Regions from separate parts of the Clostridium sp. JS66 genome, predicted to be linked through region 2. Evidence: riboswitches for the same ligand, from Rfam matches in the RefSeq annotation. Region 2 holds a riboswitch; each other region holds the start of a gene.
The links. A riboswitch is a leader RNA that binds a small molecule or an ion and turns the genes downstream of it on or off. The one in region 2 is predicted to bind FMN.
Positions count from the first base shown of each region.

Region 1: linked by a shared signal. The riboswitch ahead of ribD (bifunctional diaminohydroxyphosphoribosylaminopyrimidine deaminase/5-amino-6-(5-phosphoribosylamino)uracil reductase RibD) and the one ahead of Q6H37_RS10585 (FGGY-family carbohydrate kinase) in region 2 are both predicted to bind FMN.
Region 3: linked by a shared signal. The riboswitch ahead of Q6H37_RS01140 (ECF transporter S component) and the one ahead of Q6H37_RS10585 (FGGY-family carbohydrate kinase) in region 2 are both predicted to bind FMN.

Region 1 covers NZ_CP131467.1:841,380-844,667, reverse strand. Annotated here, with positions in the region: gene ribE (riboflavin synthase) at 13-666, opposite strand; gene ribD (bifunctional diaminohydroxyphosphoribosylaminopyrimidine deaminase/5-amino-6-(5-phosphoribosylamino)uracil reductase RibD) at 709-1,821, opposite strand; FMN riboswitch at 2,016-2,134, opposite strand; gene Q6H37_RS03730 (5-methyltetrahydrofolate--homocysteine methyltransferase) at 2,270-2,905, shown strand; gene Q6H37_RS03725 (hypothetical protein) at 3,006-3,288, shown strand, end outside.
Region 2 covers NZ_CP131467.1:2,237,721-2,241,008, reverse strand. Annotated here, with positions in the region: gene Q6H37_RS10585 (FGGY-family carbohydrate kinase) at 118-1,641, opposite strand; FMN riboswitch at 1,875-1,988, opposite strand; gene Q6H37_RS10580 (DHA2 family efflux MFS transporter permease subunit) at 2,048-3,288, opposite strand, start outside.
Region 3 covers NZ_CP131467.1:232,213-235,500, reverse strand. Annotated here, with positions in the region: gene Q6H37_RS01145 (hypothetical protein) at 1-1,056, opposite strand, end outside; gene Q6H37_RS01140 (ECF transporter S component) at 1,125-1,748, opposite strand; FMN riboswitch at 1,875-1,992, opposite strand; gene Q6H37_RS01135 (Tex family protein) at 2,083-3,288, opposite strand, start outside.

The DNA.
Region 1 (3,288 bases), 1.4 Mb from region 2:
TTAATTGATCATCTACATAAATCCAGCTTCTCTTAACATAGCTTCTGTTATTTTAGATTCTTTTTTTTCTTCCTTTTGCTTCATAAAAACTAATCTCTCTACATATTTTCCTATTAAATCACACTCGATATTTACCTCATCGCCAAGCTTCTTTTCATAGAGAGTGGTTTCTCCTTTAGTATGTGGTATAAGAGAAACACTGAAAGATTTTTCATTTACTTCTGCTACTGTAAGACTTATACCATCTATGGTTATTGATCCTTTAAGCACAATATATTTTAATGCATCATCAGGAACTTCTACAGCAACCCAGGTAGCTATATCTTCATTCTTTATGTTAACTACTTTTCCTGTGCAATCTATATGCCCACTAACTATATGTCCACCTAATCTTTCACCTAAAGCCAATGCTCTTTCCAAGTTTACTAAACTGCCTTTTTTTAAATTATTTAAATTACTTCTTCTCATAGTTTCAGGCATAACATCTACAGTAAAACTATTATGTTTAAAACTTGTTACTGTAAGACAAACTCCATTTACAGCAATACTGTCTCCAAGCTTAACATCTTCTAATACCTTTTTAGCTTCTATATTAATTTGTGCAGAGTTTGTGCCTTTAGATATACTTAAAATTCTTCCAACCTCTTCTATAATTCCAGTAAACAAAAAGCCACCTCCTTTTAAGTATTAATTACTAATCTATATATTCTAATTGTTAAAGTACCCTTCAATGAGTAAATCTTCTCCAACGTTTTTGCAATTCATTTTATTGATTAATACAGCATTCTTTAAAATTTCAATACCGTTACCTTCAACTGGAGTTTTAGCTGTAGCGCCTCCTAAAATTTTAGGTGCTATAAAGCATAATATTTTATCTACTATTTTAGAATCTAGTGCGGAAAAATTAAGTTCTCCTCCACCTTCTAAAAGAATGCTATCTATACCTTCTTTTCCTAATTCCTTCATCAAATATTTTAAATCTACTCTATTATTATCTTTAGGAGTTACTATTATTTTTATCCCCTTTTGTTCTAACTCTTCTTTCTTTTTTGCATCAAATTCTTCAGTACATGCTATTATAATTTTTCTTTTATCTAAAGTTGTAAATATTTTTGATTGCACAGGTATTGAAAGTTTAGAATCTACAATTATAGCTGTAGGGCTTTTACCATCTTCTATAAATCTAGTGGTAAGTAGTGGATCATCCTTTTTAATAGTTCCTATTCCAGCCATTATGCCCATTACTCTGTTTCTGATAATGTGCACATATTTTCTGGATTCTTCTCCTGTTATCCACTGCGATTCTCCTGTTCTAGTAGCTATTTTTCCATCCAAAGTCATAGCCGTTTTCAATATTACAAAAGGAGTTTTTTGTGTAATATATTTTATAAATATTTCATTTACTTTTTTTGCTTCTTCCTCTAAAACTCCCACAACTACTTCTACTCCATTTTTCTCTAGAAGTTCTATTCCCCTTCCAGCTACTAAGGAATTAGGATCTTTCATAGCTATTACTACTTTTTTAATGCCAGCCTTTAAAACAGCTTCTGCACAAGGAGGTGTTTTACCATAATGCGAACATGGTTCTAAGGATACATAAAGCTCTCCCCCCTTTGCCATTTCACCAGCTTCTTTCAAAGCATATACTTCTGCATGAGGTCCTCCATAAAATTTATGGTACCCTTGTCCAACTATGTTTCCATTGTTGACAATTACTGCTCCTACTAAAGGATTGGGATTTACATTTCCTTGTCCTTTTAATGCTAAATTTAAAGCCATTTTCATGTAATATTCATCTAAATTTTTTTTCTTATCGTTCAAGACTTTCCCCTTCCTCCTAATATATATTTTCAATTTAATTACTTATTTTTAAAAATTTTGAAGTAGATGATTATAAGTGTTACCAATTTCTTTTAAAATAGTTTATAAAAAAAATAAATCCCTGAAGAAACCTTCAGGGATTATTATATGCAAAACATTTAAAAGCATACTAATTGCTTATTACTAAAATTGCATCTTTCTTTCTTTTATCCAGACTTTACTGTCGGTACTGGAATCTCACCAGTTCATGCTGACTTATCAGCTCGCGGACTTTACCGCCGATCGGGAATTTCACCCTGCCCCGAAAGTTTTTATATTAAGTTTTATTACAGGTTTAATATACACCATTCTGATAATTTTGTCAATTATTAATTAAATTCTAAATTTTCAACTTAAATAGTGTATAATATACTTGTGTGTATTTGCTAATTAATGGAGGTATATGAAAATGGAAGTAGTACTAGACTTTGATTTTAAATTGGATAAGCAGCAAGTTATAGATACTTTAAAATCCTATTGTGAAACTATAACTGATGAAGAGATAAGTTCTTTATATGAAAAGCTTTTACCTAATTTATATGAATGTGTACAACCTTCTGCTATATTCACTATAGCAGAAAAAAATAAAGACTTTACTTTCGAAGTAATAGAAGATTATAAATATATCTTTTACTGTTTAGTCACTATTGGTGATAAAATTTCTGAAAAAGTAAATGAATTTTTTTCTTATGCTAAAATGAAGGAGGGAATGGTACTAGACGCTATGGCTGCTTCCTATTTGTTTGAAATAAGCTCCCAATTATTTAATCACATACACAGTAAGGCTAAAGAATTAGGATTAGGCCTTAGTTATAGAATAGCACCTGGAGATGGTGAAATTCCTCTACGGTACCAAAAAAACATTTTAGATGAACTAGATTCTAAAAATTTTCTAGATATATATGTAAACGAAGATTTTATGCTTACATCACTGCGATCTATGGCTTATATCTATGGCGCAGATAAAAATAAACCTTTAAGTAATATAGACCATGACTGTAGTAGATGCAAGAATAAGGAACAGTGCAGTATGAGAAAGAAATAGCACATAAACTCAACTTTCACAGTTTAAAAAATGCGAAGCATTATGCTTATTTCAGATTAAATATGTACACTAAAATATATTTAAGGGGTTGATGAATGTTATGAAAACTTTAACTAATGGATGCATTTTGTTGGAGGATTTAAAGTTCAATATAGAATACTCAAAGCTATACAATGAATTAAATGTTAGTAGCAAGGAACAATCTATTATACTAAAAGAGCTCATATCTGAAGCTGAAAAAATGGCTAAGCCTAAGGCATTATTTAAAAAATGTACTATAGATAAAAAATCTCATAATTCTACCTTAATTGGTTGTGAAGAGTTTTTTAGCAGAGTTATAAGTGTAAATTTACGTAATGAACTTATAGCTTTTCCTTATATAA
Region 2 (3,288 bases):
TTTAATATCTCTGCTTTAATTATATAAAATATTATTGCAATTTAAAATATTTATATGTAACTAAAACTCCATATTTTCATTTATTGCTTCATGTTCTTCTGTATAATTTGTACCGTTTTACAACTTTACATTACTAGCTACATTATTTAATACATTTTTTCTAAGTTTATAATGCTCTTTATAAATTTTTGAATTATTGATATCAGGAGTATACTTATTTATGATTTTTAAGTTACCTGCAAGTGCTTTCTTTAAATCCTGTGTATCACCCACTGCATAGGAAGCAACAATACAATTTGTAAGTACAGCACCACCTGAAACTTCTAATGTAATTGCCTCACTTTGCATAATGTCTGCTTTAATTTGATTCCAAAGATGATCTCTACTTCCACCTTCAGTTATGGTAATTCTATTTATTTCAATTCCAGCATTTCTATAATCATTTGTAATTTCCATATAATCATATGCAATAGCCTCCAAAACAGATCTCCATAAGACAAATTGGTCAGTATCTAAGGTCATGTTCAAAAAACAGCCCTTAACATTTGAAAATTCTCCATATCCACCAGTTAAATATGGTAAAAAAATCACACCATTGCATCCAGGCTTAACCTTTTCCGCTCCTTCACTAAGTGCTCTATAATAACTGTCGTCATCAGATTTCTTACAAATACTATCCTTAAACCATCTCAGTGCCAAACCTCCAGTTCTAACAAATCCCCAATAAAAATATGTATTCTCCAAAGTACCACTGTTAAAAATCAATTCACTTCCCTTCTTACTTAGTTCTGGAATAATTCCATTTGTTGAAACGCAAAACATAGCACAAGTTCCAGCAACGTCCACAGCTTTATTTGCTTCAAGTATTCCACTTCCAAGCATGGACTGCATGGTGTCACCCGCTCCAGCACAAATTGGTATGCCATGAGGGCATCCAGTTTCCTCTGCAACACCTTCTGACAGAGTACCAATAACATCCCAGGGTTTTACAATTTTAGGCATATAACTTTTGTCTATTCCCAATATGTTAAGCTGCTTATCAGACCATTCCTTTTCATATACACGATATCCAAGTCCCCAACCTGACATGGTTCCCCAATCAATAAAGGCAGCACTGCTCTTTAAACCTGCAAGATTCATTAAAATATAAGGAGCATTATGAACAAATTTCTTTCCTCTTTTTTGAAATTCTTTAATATTTTCCAAAATCCATCGTGCATGTAATGCAGGAAACATACAGCTTGGATCAGCATTACCCGTTTCTCTTCCCCAAATATCAAGATCCAATTTTTTAAGGTTTTCAACATCACTTTGCGTTCTTGAATCCAGGTAGTTTATATAAGGCGTAATTGCCTTCCCATTCTCATCTATGCCAACAACTCCACAGATGATTCCATCACCCATAATTGCTTTGATTTGTCCAGGATCAATTTTTTTATCTTTCAACTGTTTTATGCACTGCTTAATTCCTAGTTTTGTAAGCAAAAAATATTCATCTGCATCCATTTCAACCCATCCTGGATGTGGATATTTTAAAGTTGTCTTATTAGATGATTTTACTATACATTTCATATTTTCATCATATACAGCTACTTTTACACTTTGAGTACCTGCATCAAAACCCAGATAATAATGTCCCATTTTTCATTTTTAGCAGGAGATATTTAAACACATAAGTCTCCCACTAAAATTCACCTCTTTTCCTTATATAAAGTATTGTGTACCTTGATATAAAGCTATATAAAACATCTATAGAGTAAAAATAAATTTCTATATACCAACTTTTTTTAACATAAAAATAACCCCTAGGTTTTCCTAGGGGTTAGTAAACACAATAAACATATTGTTAAATTTAACAATATACAATATTATTCATTCACCTTCTTTCATCCAGACTATACTGTCGGCTTCGGAATTTAACCGAATCTGCCAAATGGCTTGCGGGCTATACCGCCGATAGGGAATTTCACCCAACCCCGAAGGATACTTTATATAACTTTACCATTAATATAGCATTGTTATTTTTTCATGTCAATCATGACTTATACTAATTTCCTTTTTCCATACCCTTTGCCATTCCATCTTCTAATTGCTTACCTTCTTTTAATAAAAATGTGGGAATAACAATAATTGCTGTGATGACTGAAATGACTAACATAGTATCATTCAGTGCTTGAAGCTGAGCTTGTTTTGCAACTATTCCAAAAAGCTGACTTAATGCTCCAGCTTGAGCATCGCTTGGAGATACTCCAGATTGTACCATAACTCCCTGCAGCATTTTAAACAGGTTCATGCTATTGGGATTAAAATAATTTACCTGTTGAGATAAATTCGAATAATTGATTGTGGTTCTACTCTGCATGATACTTGTAATCAAAGTAATTCCGATAGATGTACCTACTTGCTTTACTGTATTTAAAAGTGCTGAAGCATTTGACATTACAGACTTTGGCAATGCACTAAACCCCATTGTTTGAACTGGCGCTATAAGAAACCCTACTCCAAAACCTCTTATCATTAACAGAACAGTTATAATTGTATTAGAAGTTTCCAATGTAATTTTGGACATACTGTAGCTATTTAAACCAATTAATACCAAAGCAGATATAGCAAATATCCTTGTATCCAGTTTATTCCCTATTTTTCCGTAAACCGTCATAGAAATTGCAGTTGCTATTGCTTCAGGAAAGAGTATTAAGCCTGCTTGCATAGAATCTAATCCTTTAATCTGCTGAAGAAATATAGGCATAAGAAACACACCTCCATAGAGAGCCAATAAAGCAACGTTCATAATAATGTTACTCATGCAAAAAGTGTAATTCTTTAAAAGTCTCAAATTAAGCATAGGTTCAGGGATTAGCAGTTCATTAACAACAAACATGAACATACTATAACATCCTACTATCATTATGATTATATTTTTAATATCGCTCCAATCCACATTACTTTTTCCCAGCACATAAAGAATAGCTGACATTCCAACAGCTGAAGTCACAAGACCTATGATATCAAAGTGTTGCGAAGCTTTGTGCTGTGATTCTCTAAGTATGATCATAGCTAATATTGTACTGAGTATCCCTATTGGAATATTAATGAAGAAAATAAACCTCCAATCAAGATTCTGAATGATATACCCTCCAAGAGTGGGGCCTAGAGCAGGAGCAGCCATAACACAGATACCAATAATACCCACAACCATACTCATTTCACTTTTATCAAAAGTAGTCATTAATATTGTCATACCAAGTGATATAATGAAGGCTCCTCCTACTCCTTGAGTAATTCGTG
Region 3 (3,288 bases), 2.0 Mb from region 2:
TTCAATGGTTTCACCTGTTTCTATTTCTTTATTTGTTATAGTATCCTTACCCTCAGTTGTACTTTTATCTTCAACTTTGTTTTCTGTTTTAATTGCAACATTACTATTTTCTAAATTTTCTCCTTTACTTTTTACATCACTATTAACTAAATTTTTGTTATCGCTTATACTTTTATCACTATTTATATTTTCGCCTTGATTTTCAATTGTATTTGTATAATTAGTATCTTCTTTGTATGTTATGTTTTCAACATTATCCCCTACTATTTGTTTTTCTTGTTCAGCGTTAATATAAATTTTTTCACTTTTTACATTTTCATCAGGTTGCTTTTGCGCATTATTCTTTAAAACCTGCTGTTCTATATTTTTAATTTCCTTATATAAATTTCCTGATCCCTTAAACATATCATTAAAACTTTTAATGTTATCTTCTGTCAAATCAATGTTATTCTCTGCAAAAATAAGTATATCCTCTTCTGAAAGGTTCTTTAATTCATTAAAAAAACTTTTTAATGTATCTTTAATTTCTTGACCTTTAAGACTATCTGGAAGTACATTTTTACTCTGCATATACTTACCTATAAATGCATTTTCCTCTTCTGGATTCTGCTTTATCTTACCCATAAAATCTACTATAGTTTTCATATTTGATATATTTTCTTTTGTTAAAGGCATCTCATGTTTTATCATTCTATTTAAAAGAGGATAGTCTTCTTTATCTACATTAATACTTTTACTTTTCAATAAAAAATCTATAGAATCCTCTTCTGTGTTGCTTTTTTTATTATCAGGATTTAGTATTTTTAATTGAAGTTTTCCATCTTCAAAACCTTCTACTTGAAATCTCATCAAACCTTGTGGTAATATATCTACACCATTTTGAAGCTTTGCTGAAAATTGCCATCCATCTAAAAGCTTTAATAAAACTTCTCCTGTTAATTTATCTAAATTCATAATTCTAGCTGCAAAATTCTGTCCAACTTCAAAGGATAATTTGCTAAACATTCTCTTGGTATTAACATTATAGGTACTATTTATATTCCATATACCTGCCATAGTATTCACCTCTTTTTTATTATCGTATGTAAGTAAAAAAAAATCCAGAGTTACCTGGATTTTTTATATTAATTATTCTTTGCAAGTTGTGTTTTACTTCTTTTTTCTTCATGAAGAATTGGCGATACACTTTTATACATAACAAATGTTAAACAAGATAATATTATTCCTTTAATCAAGTTAAAAGGCATGATAGCTAAAACTACAAAACTATTTAGGTCTTTTATATTTGGATTTATCTTATTTCCCATTGCTACTATAGCACTTATAGGGAAATGAAGCACTGTTTCATATAAAGGCAATAATATGAAGTAATTTAAAACACTAGCTGCTAATGACATTGCAACTGTTCCTACAGCTAAACCAAATATAGCTGTTCTTCTACTTTTATTTTTATTATAAATATATCCAGCTACTACTACCAAAATTGATCCTACTGCAAAGTTTGCTAATTCTCCTATAAAAGCTGTTCCTCCAACAAATAAACCATGAAGCAAATTCTTCAAAAATTCTATAGATATACCTGCTACAGGTCCTAATGCAAAAGCTCCTACTAAAGCTGGTAAATCGCTTATATCGATTTTCAAAAAACTTGGAAATAATGGTGTAGCTACCTCTATAAACATAAGTATAAATCCGATCACCCCAAGTAAAGACACCTTAACCAATCTGTTTAATTTTTCGTTTTTCATTTTTACCATCCTCCAATTAAATTTAAAAACTTAAAATAAATTCATCTTCTTTGGGATTTGATTTTTAGATGTATAATGGCATAAACAAAACCCTGATATAAAATACCAGGGCGAATAAACATTATACTTTATCTTCTTCCATCCAGACTTTACTGTCGGCTTCGGAATTACACCGAATCATACCTATTTAAGGCTCGCGGGCTATACCGCCGGTGGGGAATTTCGCCCCGCCCTGAAGACTAATTTTATTAACTTTTATGTTTATATTATAGTACAAGTTTTTTTAAAATTCAAGTAATATAACAAAATATTTAAATGTATTATTTGCTAATAATTATTTTTTCATAGTTAATGCTATTCTTTTCCTTTTTTCATCCACTTCAAGCACAGTTACTTCAACTATATCTCCAACTTGAACTACATCTAAAGGATGCTTTACAAATTTATCCGATAACTGACTTATGTGTACAAGTCCATCTTGATGAACACCTATATCAACAAAAGCTCCAAAGTCTGCCACGTTTCTTACAGTCCCTGTAAGTTGCATACCTGGTTTCAATTGAGCCATATCTATAATCCCAGTTTTCAATACAGGCTTTGGCATTTCTTCTCTTGGATCTCTTCCTGGTTTCTTCATTTCCTTTATTATATCTTTAAGCGTAGGAACACCTATTTCCAATTTTTTTGCTAATCCTTGAATACCTATATTATCTACTCTTTGATCTATATCTGATAATTTTACATTTTTCAAATCTTCTATTGTATATCCTAATGTAGTTAATAACGCCTTAGCAGCTTCATATGATTCAGGATGAACTGATGTATTATCTAAAGGTTCCTTACTTTCCATAACCCTTAGAAATCCTGCACATTGCTCAAAAGCCTTAGCTCCTAATCTTTTGACCTTTAAAAGTTCCTTTCTACCTTTGAACTTACCATTTTCTTCTCTATAGCTTACAATATTCTGTGCTATTGTTGCATTTACTCCTGAAATATAACTTAAAAGTGATGGCGTAGCTATGTTTAAATCTACACCTACACTATTTACACAATCCTCTACAATACCTTTCAAAGATTCATCTAATTTTTTAGGTGTGACATCATGTTGATATTGTCCTACACCTATAGACTTAGTATCTATTTTTACAAGTTCAGCTAGTGGATCTTGAAGTCTTCTTCCTATGGATATAGCTCCTCTTAAGGATACATTTATATCTGGATACTCTTTAGCTGCTAACTCAGATGCTGAATATACTGAAGCTCCAGCTTCTGACACAATAACATAATAGAGCTCTTTGTTTTTTTCTTCTTTAACTTCTTTTATTAATCTTACAATAACTTCTTCAGACTCTCTACTAGCAGTACCATTTCCCAAAGATACAACACCTACATCATATTTATAAACTAATTCTTTAAGTGTCTTTATAGCTCCTTCTACATCATTTTTAGGTACTGTAGCATATACTGTAGCTGTATCTAATAGTTTACCTGTATCATCTAGTACAGCTATTTTACATCCTGTTCTAAATCCAGGGTCATA